DNA from 3 places in the Saccharopolyspora gloriosae genome. Region 1 is predicted to be linked to each of the others. Evidence: riboswitches for the same ligand, from Rfam matches in the RefSeq annotation. Region 1 holds a riboswitch; each other region holds the start of a gene.
What was found. A riboswitch is a leader RNA that binds a small molecule or an ion and turns the genes downstream of it on or off. The one in region 1 is predicted to bind cobalamin.

Region 2: another riboswitch for cobalamin. It lies ahead of BJ969_RS11040 (Rossmann-like domain-containing protein); the one in region 1 lies ahead of BJ969_RS10100 (ABC transporter substrate-binding protein).
Region 3: another riboswitch for cobalamin. It lies ahead of BJ969_RS21935 (putative cobaltochelatase); the one in region 1 lies ahead of BJ969_RS10100 (ABC transporter substrate-binding protein).

The regions. Positions count from the first base shown of each region.
Region 1 covers NZ_JACHIV010000001.1:2,222,240-2,226,513, reverse strand. Annotated here, with positions in the region: gene BJ969_RS10110 (ABC transporter permease) at 1-14, opposite strand, end outside; gene BJ969_RS10105 (ABC transporter permease) at 11-997, opposite strand; gene BJ969_RS10100 (ABC transporter substrate-binding protein) at 994-2,517, opposite strand; cobalamin riboswitch at 2,611-2,802, opposite strand; gene BJ969_RS10095 (DUF899 domain-containing protein) at 2,882-3,640, opposite strand; gene BJ969_RS10090 (hypothetical protein) at 3,815-4,274, shown strand, end outside.
Region 2 covers NZ_JACHIV010000001.1:2,492,083-2,496,356, reverse strand. Annotated here, with positions in the region: gene BJ969_RS11050 (MFS transporter) at 1-689, opposite strand, end outside; gene BJ969_RS11045 (PLP-dependent cysteine synthase family protein) at 686-1,789, opposite strand; gene BJ969_RS11040 (Rossmann-like domain-containing protein) at 1,786-2,628, opposite strand; cobalamin riboswitch at 2,779-2,947, opposite strand; gene BJ969_RS11035 (class I SAM-dependent methyltransferase) at 3,254-4,274, opposite strand, start outside.
Region 3 covers NZ_JACHIV010000001.1:5,054,019-5,058,292, reverse strand. Annotated here, with positions in the region: gene BJ969_RS21945 (trypsin-like serine protease) at 45-833, shown strand; gene BJ969_RS21940 (GNAT family N-acetyltransferase) at 1,055-1,525, shown strand; cobalamin riboswitch at 1,595-1,735, shown strand; gene BJ969_RS21935 (putative cobaltochelatase) at 1,794-3,920, shown strand; gene cobO (cob(I)yrinic acid a,c-diamide adenosyltransferase) at 4,272-4,274, shown strand, end outside.

The DNA.
Region 1 (4,274 bases):
AGGACGCGGCTCATCGCGCGCCCGCCCGGAACCGGCGCGCCGCCAGGTCGACGACCGCGTTGACGCCGATCGTGACCGCGGCGAACAGCAGCGCGTAGCCCTGCACCGCGGGCAGGTCCCGGGCGCGCACCGCCTCGACGAACCCGGACCCGAGCCCGTCGAGCGCGAACAGCGCCTCCACCACGACCACGCCGCCGAGCAGCCCGTCCACGGTGCGCCCGAGTTGTTGCAGCACCGGGCCGATCGCGTTCGGCAGCACGTGGCGCAGCACCACCGCGCGCGCACCGAGCCCGGCGCGTCGCGCGTGCGTCGCGAACTCCGCGGAGTTCGCGACCACCACGCCGGCGCGGACCTGCCTGGCCAGCGCGGACAGCTGCTTGGCCACCAGGACCGCCACCGGCAGCACCAGCACCGCGGGTTCGGCCGCCAACGACCAGCCGGACAACCCGGCGGCCGTCGCGGGCAACCAGCCCGCCTGCACCGAGAACACGCCCACCAGCAGCAGCGCCAGCGCGAACTCGGGCACCGAGTTCAGCAGCACCACCGCGAAGTTCACCGAGCGGTCGAACCGGGATCCGGCGCGCAGTCCGCTGCGCGCGCCCAGCCACAGCGCCAGCGGCAGCACGATCAGCAGGGTCAGCACCGCCAGCAGCACCGTCGTCGCGGCGTTGCCCGCGATCTCGTCGACCACCGGGCGCCCGGTGCGCAGCGAGGTGCCGAGGTCGCCGTGCAGGATTCCCGCCGCCCAGTCCAGGAATCGGGTGCCCAGCGGCTCGTCCAGGCCGAGGCGCCGCCGCAGCGCGTCGACCTGCCCGGTGTCGGCGTGCTCGCCGAGGACGACTTCGGCGGTGTCGCCGGGCAGCAGCGCGGTGAGCGCGAACACGCCGACGGCGACCAGCGCGATCTGCGCCACCGCGACGCCGATCCGGGACAGCACCGCGCCGAGCACCCGAGCACCGGGGGCCGCCCCGCGCAGCCGCGGAGCGAGCGCGATCACCCCACGCTCACCCGGTCGAACCGGGCCCAGTCCAGGGAGTTCGGTGGTGCTCCGCGCACGCCGGACACCTGGTCGGAGGTGGCGACGTTCCAGCCGCTGAAGCCCCACACCACCATGCCGCTGTGCTCCCGCGACAACCGCTGCGCCCGCGCCAGCAGGGCCGCCCGCCGATGTTCGTCGGCTGTGGACAGAGCTTCGGCGTGCAGCGCGTCGAATTCGGCGGAGCGGTAGCCGGTGTAGTTGTTGCCGCCCGCGTCGGAGGTCATGCGCTGGCCGAGGAACGTCGGCACCGGCAACGCGGCGGTCCTGCTCAGGGAGGCCACGCCGTGCTCCTTGATGTCGGAGAAGTACGTTTCCGACGGCCCGACCCGCGGCGTCACGCGCATCCCGATGTCGCCCAGCTGCTGGGAGATGAGGCTCGCCGCCGACTCGAAGTACGGGTCGACGGAGCTGGTCTGCAACTCCCAGCCGAGCCCGTCGGCGCGGGCCTCCCGCAGCAGCGACCGGGCGAGCTCCGGGTCGCGGACGGGTTCGGGCAGGCCCGCCGGGTAGAACCGCAGACCGGCGCCGAACAGGTCGTTGCCGATCCGTCCCTGGCCGCTGAGCGCGATGTCGAGCAGCGCTCGGCGGTCCAGCCCCGCCCGCACCGCGCGCACCAGCCTGGGGTCGGAGAACGGGGGCCGGTCGACCTTGAGCAGCAGCGACTGCATGGTGCCGAACGGCGCGGAGTGCACGCGCGCCCGGCCGCCCTGCTCCAGCAGTCGCACCGAGTTCGCGCTGACGTCGTGGGCGTAGTCGACCTGACCGGACAGCAGCGCGTTGACCCGCGCGCTCTCCTCCTCCATCGGCACGAACTCCAGCTCGGCCGGGGTGGCCGGGCCGGACCAGTGGTCGTCGAACCGCGCGAACACGGCGGGTTTGCCGGGTTCGAAGGACACGAAGCGGAACGGTCCGGAGCCGACGGGGGCGGTGAAGTCGGTCGTTCCGGCGGGCACGATCTCGGTGGCGGGGGCGCCCCACGCGGCGGGGAACTCGAAGTTCGGCGCGCCGAGCACCAGTTCCAGTTCGGTGGCCGAGATCGCCGTGCTGGCCGCGAAGTCCACGTCTCCGAAGTGCGCGCTCGCCTGCGCCGCGGTGGAGTCGTCGGCGATGCGCCGGTACGTGTAGAGCACGTCTTCGGCGGTCACCGGGCGTCCGTCGTGGAACTTCGCCGGGCGCAGCCGGATCCGCCAGCGGGTGCCGGTCGGATCAGGCTGCCACCACTCGGCGAGGCGGGGCACCACGCTCATGTCGTCGGCGTAGCCGACGAGCGTGTCGAACAGCGCTTTCGCCCTCGCCTGGTCGACGAACAGCGAGCCGGTGTGCGGGTCCAGGGATTCGGTCGCCCCGCCCGCGGGGAACGCCACCCGCAGCCGCCCCGGGCTCGACCCGGAACCGCCGGAACAGGACACCAGGGGCACCGCGGCGAACGCTCCCGCGACACCCGCGAGCAGCCGCCTGCGGCCGAGCACGCCGCTCACGCGGCGCGGCAGGACTCGGGGGACCGACCGGAATCCGGCGCGTACAACGAGTTCGGGTGCACTTCGTACCTCCTCGGGGCTCCGCGACCCCGTGCGAATCGGTACGACGGTGCCAGTCTCCTGGCTCATGGATCAGCGCCGCGCCCCGCCTTCCCACCGGTTTCCCGGCAGTGGCCCCAGTGGACGCGGCTCCCCATTCACAGTGGCGGGACCGCGCCGGATTCCTCACCGGCTTCCTGCACACCGTCGCAGTGGAACGTCGCGACAACCTTTCAGCCTGCGTTGATCGTTGTCAAGAAACATGTGAACCACCCGATGCGGGCGGACCCGCGGTCATCGCCCGACCTCGCTGCGCCGCCGGTGATCAGTACTCGTCGTGGTAGCGGACCTTGTCGCTGCCCGCCGGGGCGCCGACGGCACTCGCCCGCCCCTTCGGTTCCTCCCACTCCTCCTGCCTGCCCAGCGCGGTGAGGTCGAGCAGGCTCGTGGTGCTGCCGAGGCCGTCGAGGCCGCGCGCGTACGTGGAGTAGGTGTGGAACACGGCGTCCCCGTCGCGCAGGAACACGCTCAGGCCGGGGAGTTCGAACGGCTCGGAGCCTTCGACGTAGTAGCCGACCCCGGCCCGCTCCAGCTCCGCCCTGGTGCGGTAGTTGTACTCGATCGGCGACACCGATTCGTCGTGGGTGACGTGGAAGTCGTGGTTGAACCGGCCGCCGCCGGAGGAGTACCACGGGAACGTCCAGCCCATCCGCTCCTTGAACGGTTCGATCTTGTCCAGCGGCGCCCGCGAGACCACGACCAGCGAGGTGTCCCGCGCGCGCAGGTGCGTGAGGTCGCCGAACTGGTCGACGAACCCCGAGCAGCTCGGACAGCCCGCGTCCCAGCTCGGGTCGAACATGAAGTGGTAGATCAGCAGCTGGCGGCGCCCGCCGAACAGGTCGAGCAAGGTGGCCGTCCCGTCCGGGCCGTCGAACCGGTAGTCCTCGTCGATGCGGACCATCGGCAACCGCCGCCGGTCCGCGTTGAGCGCGTCCCGCGCCTTCGTCGCCGCCTTCTCCCTCGCCAGCAGTTCCTTGCGCGCGGCGAGCCATTCCTCCCGCGACACGACCTCGGGCAAGCTCATCGTCGTCCTCCTCGAATCGTCCGTTCCACGAGTTCGACCGCTCGGTGCGCGGGAACTCATCGCGCAGCCCGCCGGTTCCACCGAACGGACGACCCGGGTGCTCGCGGGGCTCGTTGTCGGGGGTCTGGTGCAGAGTGTCGCCATCACAAGATCGACGCTTGACGAGGACCACCGATGACAGCACCGACGTTCCCCGCGGACACCCTGGATTCCGAAGGCGGCCCCGCATGGATCTCCGATCTCGGCGCGGAGGACCCGCACCAGCTCGTGCACCTGGTGCGCGACCTGCAGCCGCTCGAAGCGCTGGAGGTGCTGGGGGCGAAGCTCCGGCACGTGCGGCCGTGCACCTTGCCGCCGGAGCGCTCCGACGAGCACACCTCGCTGCCGCGCACCGCGCTCGGCGACGTCGAGTGCAGCGCGGTGCTGCTGGCCGGACGGATCGGCGGCTGGACCTTCGTCCTCGACGACGCGGGCATGACCTCCGAGGTCTCGGGCGTCGACGGCGCCTTGGTGGATCCCGCCGTGGCGCTGTCCCGGACCGGCGGGTCGGCGTTGACCCTCGCGAACAACTTCAGCGGGCCGAGCTGCGGCCTCGTGTTCGCCGAGCACGGCGAAGAGGTGCTGTGGACGAACT
Region 2 (4,274 bases), 270 kb from region 1:
GTCAGGTAGAGCTGGTTGTAGAGCGCGAAGTACGCCGACAACGACAGCGTGAAGCCGAGGAAGCGGCGGTTGAGCACCACTTCCCGCCAGCTGCCCAGCACGCTCTGCTGCTGCGGCTCGACCTCCCGGTGCGGCAGCACCAGCAGCTGCGCGGCGGTGAGCACCGCGAACGCCACGCACGCCACCAGCGCGATGACGCGGAAGTCCACCGCCAGCAGGGCCGCGCCGAGCAGCGGCCCGACCAGCGTGCCCGCGTGCTGGAAGACGTTGAACACGGCGAACACCTCGGCTCGCCGCTCCCCCGCCTCGTGCATCAGGTAGGTGCGCACCGCCGGGTTGAACAGCGCACCGGCCAGCCCGGTGAGGATCGCCGCGGCGAACAGGCCCGGCAGCGAGGTGAACACGGCGAACAAGCCGAACGACACCACCCGCAACGCGCAGCCCGCGATGATCATCGGGCGGCAGCCGAGCCGGTCCGCGGCGGTCCCGCCGAGCAGGAACATGCCCTGCTGGCTCAGGTTCCGGACACCGAGCACCAGGCCGACCACGGCGGCGCCGTAGCCGAGGTTCCCGCTCATGTACGCGGCCAGGAACGGCATCAGCATGTAGAAGCCGACGTTGATGCCGAACTGGTTGATCACCAGCAGCTTCGCGGCCGGGGACAGCCTGGCGAACGCGGCGCGGTTCATTCCCGCACCTCGCAGACCGGGCAGCCCGCCGAACCGGCGGTGCGATGGGCGCAGGGATCGACCACCTTGCGCGACCTCCTCCAACTCGTCTTGCTGTCCACTTCGGACGGAATTCCGTCCGTTTCGGATGGTTCGGTGACCGGATCGGGCAGGTTCTGGGCGGCGTGGAAGTCCGCGTCGTAGATCGTCCGCCAGTACCGGTGCGGCCCGTCGGGGAACACGGCGGCGACTCGGTCTGAGCCCAGTTCGCGCGCGCACCAGGACGCGACCAGCGCCACCGCGCCGGTGCTCCACCCACCGGTGGCGAACGACCCCGCAGCCAGCCGCCGGCAGCCCGCGACGGCCTCCGCCGCCCCGACCCAGTGCACTTCGTCGAACGCCGCGTAGTCCACGTTGCCCGGGTGGATGCTGCTGCCCAGACCGCGCATCAGGCGCTTCACCGCCGGATCGCCGAACACCGTGGAGCCCGCCGCGTCGACCCCGACCAGGCGGGCCTCCGGACGGTGCTCGCGCAGCACCTGCGCGATCCCGGCGCTGTGACCGCCGGTGCCGACGCTGCACACCACGACCTCGACGTCGTCGAGCTGGTCGAGCAGTTCGCGGCCCAGCCCGTGGTACCCGGTGACGTTGTCCGGGTTGTTGTACTGGTCCGGCCAGTACGGGTCGGGCAGCGTCGCCATCAGCTCCCGCACCCGCTCCAGCCGGGCGCGCTGCCAACCGCCCACCGGGTGCGGCGACCGCACCAGCTCCACCCGCACGCCGTAGGCGGTGAGCAGGGCGCGGGTCATGTCGTCGAGCTCGTCGTCGGCGACGACGACCACCGGATGCCCCCACGCCACCCCGACGCACGCCAGGCCGATCCCCAAGGTGCCGCTGGTGGATTCGACTACCGTGCCGCCGGGGCGCAGCTCGCCGCGCTCGCGCGCGCCCGCCAGCATCGCGTGCGCCGCCCTGGCCTTCATCCCGCCCGGCGCCACGCCCTCCAGCTTCGCCCAGAAACCCGGGTGCTCGAAGGCGATCGGGGTGGTGACGCGCAGCAGCGGGGTGTTGCCTATCAGGTCCAGCGGCGACTCGGACCGGGCCGGTGCCCGACCGGTCATCGCGGCGCCTCGTAGGTGTGGATCGTGGTCTCCTCGCCGGAGAGCCAGAAGAACGGGTACGGCTCCGCCGATAGCGCCTGCACCGGGCCGCCGAGCAGTTCCCGCAGCACCGCGGCCCCGGTCTGGGCGAACAGGGTCAGCGGCAGGTCGCGCGCCGCGCAGGCCGCGGCGATCTCGTCGAACGTGCCGTTGCCGAGCACCATTCCCGAGGCCAGCACCGCGTCGGCGCCCTCGATCGCGGCCGCGTGGTCGGTCAGGATCGGCTCGTCCCACTCGGTCCGGCCACCCTTGAGGTCGCACGGAACGCAGGTCAGCCCGCGCTCCCGCAACGCGGCGAGCAGCGAGTTCACCACGCCGATCACCGCCACCCGGCCGCCCTCGGGGGCCCGGGTGATCGCGGCCACCGCGCGGGCCCGCGCCATCGACTTCGCCAGCGAATCCCCCGCCGGGACCCGTACCTGGCGGGCCAGCGGGTGCGCGCCGTGCGGAGTGGTCGCGGCGAGGTAGGCGTCCAGCGCGGCCACCCGGACCGGGCGCAGCGGGTGCGCCAGCAGTTCGGCGACGCTGCGCCCGACGGTGTCGCGCACCGCGTCCTCGTCGAGCGCGCCGGGTTCCACGGCGCAGGAACCGACGGCCGGGCCGACCCGCACGCTGAGCACGGTGTTGACGTAGCCGGTGCCGCGACCGGTGTGCCGGGCGGCCTGCACGGTCAGGAACGCCACCGCGGCCGTGGTCTGCTGCGGTGTTCCCCCGTCGGCGCCGCAGAACGCGCCGGCCAGAGCGGACTCGATCAACGAGTCCGAATAGGACTGATCAGTGGTGGCAGGAACAGGACGCACGTGTCTCCCGAAGCCGGTCCGGTCAGCGACGATCGAAGGCGGGCTACGCCCGGGGGAGACCACAAGGGTCCGAGGGGAAAGTTGCGCCCGTCGGGCGCGATGCGTCGATGCGCAGCACCACGTACCTCCTCCGGAGCTCCGCGACCCCGTACGAATCGGTACGACGATGCCAGTGTCCTGGCTCGTGGATCAGAACCCTGGCCTCCGGCCTTCCCACCCTGTCGGGCAGTGGCACGGGTGGAGGCGGGCTCCCCACTCACAGTGGCGGGACCGCGCCGGAGTCACACCGGCTTCCTGAACACCGTCGCTTGAACGGGTGAAAAGTTCGCAGTCCCGCTGAGGAATGTCAAGTGCGCCGGACGTCGGAACGCAGCAGCGACGACACGCGGAAACTGCGTCCGCGCAGGTATGAGCGCCGGAAAACCGGCGCCGCCGAAAGAACTATGACGTCGATGACCCTTGCCGGAACATCGGAGCGGATGCTCGCGCGGTGTTCCGGCAAGGGCCGTGCGCGACGTTCGGCCGAGCCTCCGCGGAACGAGGCGCCCGAGACCGTCGGATAGTCGGCCGGATTGGTTCCCGGCAATTCTGGAAAAAACCGGGCGAAATTCCGCCGGAGCGCGGATCAGACCGCCACCGCCCCCATTCCGCCGCGTCCGACGGCCCGGCGGCGGGCGGTGAGGTACAGGAAGGAGCCGGGCCCGCTGGAATCCACCACGTCCAATCCGACCGACCCGAACGCCTCGGCGATCGTCTCCGGTTCGAACGACCGCAGCCCGAACACCCGCTCGTGGCAGCGCTGGAAGTAGCGCTGGAACGCGCGCGTCCCCGGCCGGTAGGTGGTCGCCGTGAAGGTGCCCGCCGGATGCAGGCAGCGCGCCACTTCCGCGATCACCCGCTGCGGCTCGGGCAGCAGGTGCAGCGCGTCGGAGCAGTTCACCGCGCCGAGGAAGGCGTCCGGGAACGGCAGCGCCCGCGCGTCGCCCTCGGTGAACAGCACGCCCGGGACCGCCGCGCGCGCCACCTCCAGCAACGGCGCCGCCGAGTCCAGGCCGAGCACCCGGTCCGGGCCGACCTGCTCGGCCAGCACCCGCGTCCAGCGCCCGGTGCCGCAGGCCACGTCCAGCACCGGCCCCGGCGCCGGGCGCAGGTTCCGCCGCAGGTAGGCGTCCTCGTCCCACGCCGTGACCGACCGGTCCCAGTTCCCGCCCGGTACCGCGCCCGACTCCGCGCGCAGCAATTCGATGCGCTGGCCCGCCGTCGACTCCTGCTCCAGCAGCCGCCGGTAGGCGCCGGACGCGGGCGTGACGGGTTCCGGCGGTTCCGGCAGCTCCGGCCAGCCGAACGCGTGGTGGATCTCGTGCTCGGCGCGCGCGCCCTGGTAGGCGCGCAGCGCGGCGGTCTCGGCGTCCCACAGCTCGGCGAGCTCCGCACCGGCTCGGACCGGACCGGTGATCGGCGCGAGGCTCCCCCAGTGCGCCGGGGACGGCCAGGCCCGGCCGATTCCCGCCGCACAGCTCGGATCGGTGAAGTCGGGGACGGTCAAGCAGCGGCGGAGCCGGGCGGCGTCGTGCTCGTCCAGATCCGCCGGCAGCACCGGCGAGATCCGGTCGCGCTGCTCCGGCAGGTGCATCAGCAGGTGCAGC
Region 3 (4,274 bases), 2.8 Mb from region 1:
GCGTTGATCACCTCCGATCAGCGGTGCGAGTCTTGGAGGCCGTCGTGTCCGACCACTCCCGCCCGCCGCGGCGTTCGCCGGCCCGCTTCGCCGCCGGCGCCTCCGCGTTGGCCGCGGCGCTGACCGCGCTGGGCGCTCCGGCCGGGGCCGACCCCGCTCAGGAGCGGGTCCTCGGCGGCGCTGAAGAGGGCGCGGCGCCGTGGGCGGTGGCGCTGACCGACGACGCGGGGCACCAGTTCTGCGGCGGCACCCTCGTCACGCCGATCAAGGTCGTCACCGCCGCGCACTGCGTCGACGGCCGCGACCCCGCGGCGCTGCGCGCGATCACCGGCCGGGCGGACCTGCGCGACACCGGGGGAACCGACGGCGCGGTCGGGGGCGTGTGGGTGCACCCGGAATTCCGGGACGTCACCGAGGGATACGACGTGGCGGTGCTGACCTTGACCGCTCCCGCCGCGCAGCAGCCGCTGCCGATGGCCGAACCCGGGGACGCCGAGCCGTACCGGCCGGGCAAGCAGGCCCGGGTCTACGGCTGGGGGCGCACCGCCGAGACCGGCTCGTCCTCGGAGGTGCTGCGCTCCGCCGAGGTGCCGATCAGCTCCGACGCGGACTGCCGGGCCGCGTACTCCGACTACGAACCGGGAACGCGGGTGTGCGCGGGAGCGCCGGAAGGCGGCCGGGACGCGTGCGCCGGGGACTCCGGCGGGCCGCTCGTCACCGACGGCAGGCTGATCGGCGTCGTGTCCTACGGCACCGGATGCGGGCGGCCCGGCACGCCCGGCGTGTACACCCGGATCGCGGCGGTCTCCTCGGACGTCGCGGCCCGGCTCTGAACGGAGGTGGTCGTCCCGGTGGATGGGACGTCCGGCGCGCCGTCGTTCTCGGGCGGAGCCGACCTGTTCATCGGGAATGTCCGCTTCGGGTGGCCGAGGCGCGTTCGTGCGCTGCACTTCCCGATTTCCGCGGCCGCGCGCGGGCCGGGCGCAGGACGTGGTCTGCGCTACTTCCGCCGCAGGTGACCGCAGGTGTCGTAGCCGGAATGTGATATCCCGTGATGGTGACCCTGCAACCGCTCGCCACCGCAGTCCACCGCGCCTACACGGCCGACCTCGACGCTGAGGACTTCTACCGCATGCTCCGCCTGCGCGTGGACGTGTTCGTGGTCGAGCAGAGCTGCCCGTACCCGGAGCTCGACGGCCGGGACCTGGAGAACAGCACTCGGCACTTCTGGATCGACTCCGCCGACGGGTACGTGCTCGGCTACCTGCGGCTGCTCGAAGACCCCGACGGCACCTTCCGCATCGGCCGCGTCGCCACCGCGAAGGAGGCCCGCGGTCTCGGCCTCGGGCGCAAGCTGATGCGCGCCGCGCTCGCCGAGATCCAGCGCGCCCCGGCGACGCTGTCGGCGCAGACCTACGCGCTGGAGTTCTACCGCGGCTTCGGGTTCGAACCCTCGGGTGAGGAGTATCTCGAAGACGGCATCCCGCACGTCGACATGCACCGATACCCCGGCTCGCTGCGCTGAGCCCGTCGCGGCTGTTCCTCGGCCGTCCGTGATCTGCGACGATGCACGCTGGTCCCAGCCAAGGCAGGTCAGGAAGCCGGTGCGAGTCCGGCACGGTCGGCGCCACTGTGACCGGGGAGCGGGCCTCCCTCGCGAGCCACCGGGCGCGTCGGCGAACGCTGCTGCCTGGGAAGGCCGGGGTCCCGCGTTGATCCGGGAGTCAGGACACTGCCTCGCCTTGGCGCAGCCGACATCGGGGCGTCCGAGACCCGAGGAAGGAACACCTGGCATGACTGCTCCCGCGAGCCCGCGCTTCCCGTTCACCGCGGTGGTCGGGCACGACGACCTGCGGCTGGCGCTGCTGCTGAACGCGGTGCACCCGCGCATCGGCGGTGTGCTGGTGCGCGGCGAGAAGGGCACCGCGAAGTCGACGGTGGTGCGCGCCCTGGCGTCGCTGCTGCCCGCGCTGGACGTCGTGCCCGGCTGCCGCTTCGGCTGCGCCCCGGACCGGCCCGACCCGCAGTGCCCGGACGGCCCGCACGCCGAGATCACCGGGGTGCGGCGGCCCGCGGAACTGGTCGAGCTGCCGGTCGGCGCCACCGAGGACCGGCTCGTCGGCTCGCTCGACCTGGAACGCGCGCTGACCGAGGGCGTCAGCGCCTACCAGCCCGGTCTGCTGGCGGCGGCGCACCGCGGCGTGCTCTACGTCGACGAGGTCAACCTGCTGCACGACCACCTCGTGGACCTGCTGCTGGACGCGGCGGCGATGGGCCGCGCGCACGTGGAGCGCGAAGGCGTGTCGGTCACGCACGCGGCCTCGTTCCTGCTGGTGGGCACCATGAACCCGGAGGAGGGCGAGCTGCGTCCGCAGCTGCTCGACCGGTTCGGGCTCACCGTGCAGGTCGCGGCGTCGCGCGACGTGGCGACGCGCACCGAGGTGGTGCGCAGGCGGCTCGCGTTCGAGGCGGACCCGGCGGGTTTCGCGGCGCGGTGGGCCGACGCGGACGCCGACCTGGCGCGGCGGATCACCGAGGCGCGGTCCCGGGTGGAGTCGGTGCGGCTGCCCGACGCGGAGCTGCGGCGCATTTCCGCGCTGTGCGCGTCGTTCGACGTGGACGGCATGCGCGCGGACCTGGTGCTGGCCCGGACCGCCGTGGCGCACGCCGCGTGGCGCGGCGCGGACGCCGTGGCCGAATCGGACGTGGAGGCCGCGGCCCGGCTGGCGCTGCCGCACCGGCGGCGCCGCGACCCGTTCGACGAGCCCGGCGTCGAAGAGGATCAGCTGCAGCAGGCGCTCAACGACGCCGCCCAGCACGCGCAGGACCAGCCGGGCGACGACCGGGGTTCCGCGCAGGACGACGGCGGGGAGGAACCGCCGGACGGTCCCGACGACGGGCCGGGCGGGCCCGGCGGCGGTGCCCCCGACGGCGGACCGGACGACGGCCCGGACGGGCCGGGCGGTGGCGAGGCGCAGACCCCGCCGGAGGCGCCCGCGCCGAACGGCGACGGCGGCTCGCGGCAGGACGACGGAAACGGTCGGGCTCCCGCGAGCAAGCCCCCGGCCGCGCCCGCACCGGCGTTCCGGGCTCGGTTGCTCGAAGTCCCCGGGGTCGGCGAAGGCGCTCCCGGCAGGCGTTCCCGCGCCCGGTCCCGCAGCGGCCAGACCGTCCGATCCTCCACAGTGGACGGACATGGGGTGCATCTGCCGTCCACGCTGATCGCGGCGGCCCCGCACCAGCGGGCGCGCGGGCGCAGCGGCCCCGGACTGGTCCTGCACCGCGGGGACGTCCGGAAGTCGGTGCGCGAAGGCCGCGAAGGCAACCTCGTGCTGTTCGCCGTCGACGCCTCCGGCTCGATGGCCGCCCGCGAACGCATGTCCGCCGTCAGCGGCGCCGTGCTCTCCTTGCTGCGTGACGCCTACCAGCGCCGGGACAAGGTCGGCGTGGTGACCTTCCGCGGCGAGGACGCCGAGCTCGCGCTGCCGCCCACGTCGTCGGTGGAGATCGCCGCCACCCGGATGCGGGACCTGCGCACCGGTGGCCGCACGCCGCTGGCCACCGGGCTGCTCAAGGTCCGCCAGGTCGTGACCACCGAGCGCACCCGCGACCCGCGCAGGCGTCCGCTGCTGGTGCTGCTCACCGACGGCAAGTCCACGGTTCCCGCCGGTGGCGGCGGAACCGGGCGCGCCAGGGCGCAGCAGGCGGTGCGGGACTCGATGCGCGCGGCGGGCCTGCTCGCCGGGCTCGGCGTGGCGTCGGTGGTGGTCGACTGCGAGCAGGGCATGGTGCGCCTCGGCCTCGCCGGCCAGGTCGCCACCGCACTCGGCGGGGCCTGCCTGCGGCTGGAGGAGCTCTCCGCCGACGCCGTCGCCGGGGTCGTGCGCGCGGCCCGCGACACCGCCGCTCGGGCCGCTTGATTCCGATTCGGTTACGACCCGGTCCGGGCGGAGTAGGAATATCCCGGCGTAGTTGGTAAGCTCTTCCTCGTCCACCTGACCCCCAGGGGTGGACCACGAAGTGCCCTCGCGCTCCCGATGACCCCCAGGTCGGTCGAGCGCGGGGGCGCTTTTTTTCGCACCGGGACGACCCGTCGGTGAGCGCGTCTCAGCAGTCCACCGATGTCGGTCGGCTCCAATCCGGCCGACGCGCGATTCGCCGCCGGTGGGCCGGAAAACGGTTGCTGCGAGGCGTTTTCGAGCCGACCGGAGACGGTGAGGTCCGCGACAGCCGGTCCGGCGCCCGACCGAGGTGGCCTAGGGTCTGAGCCCATG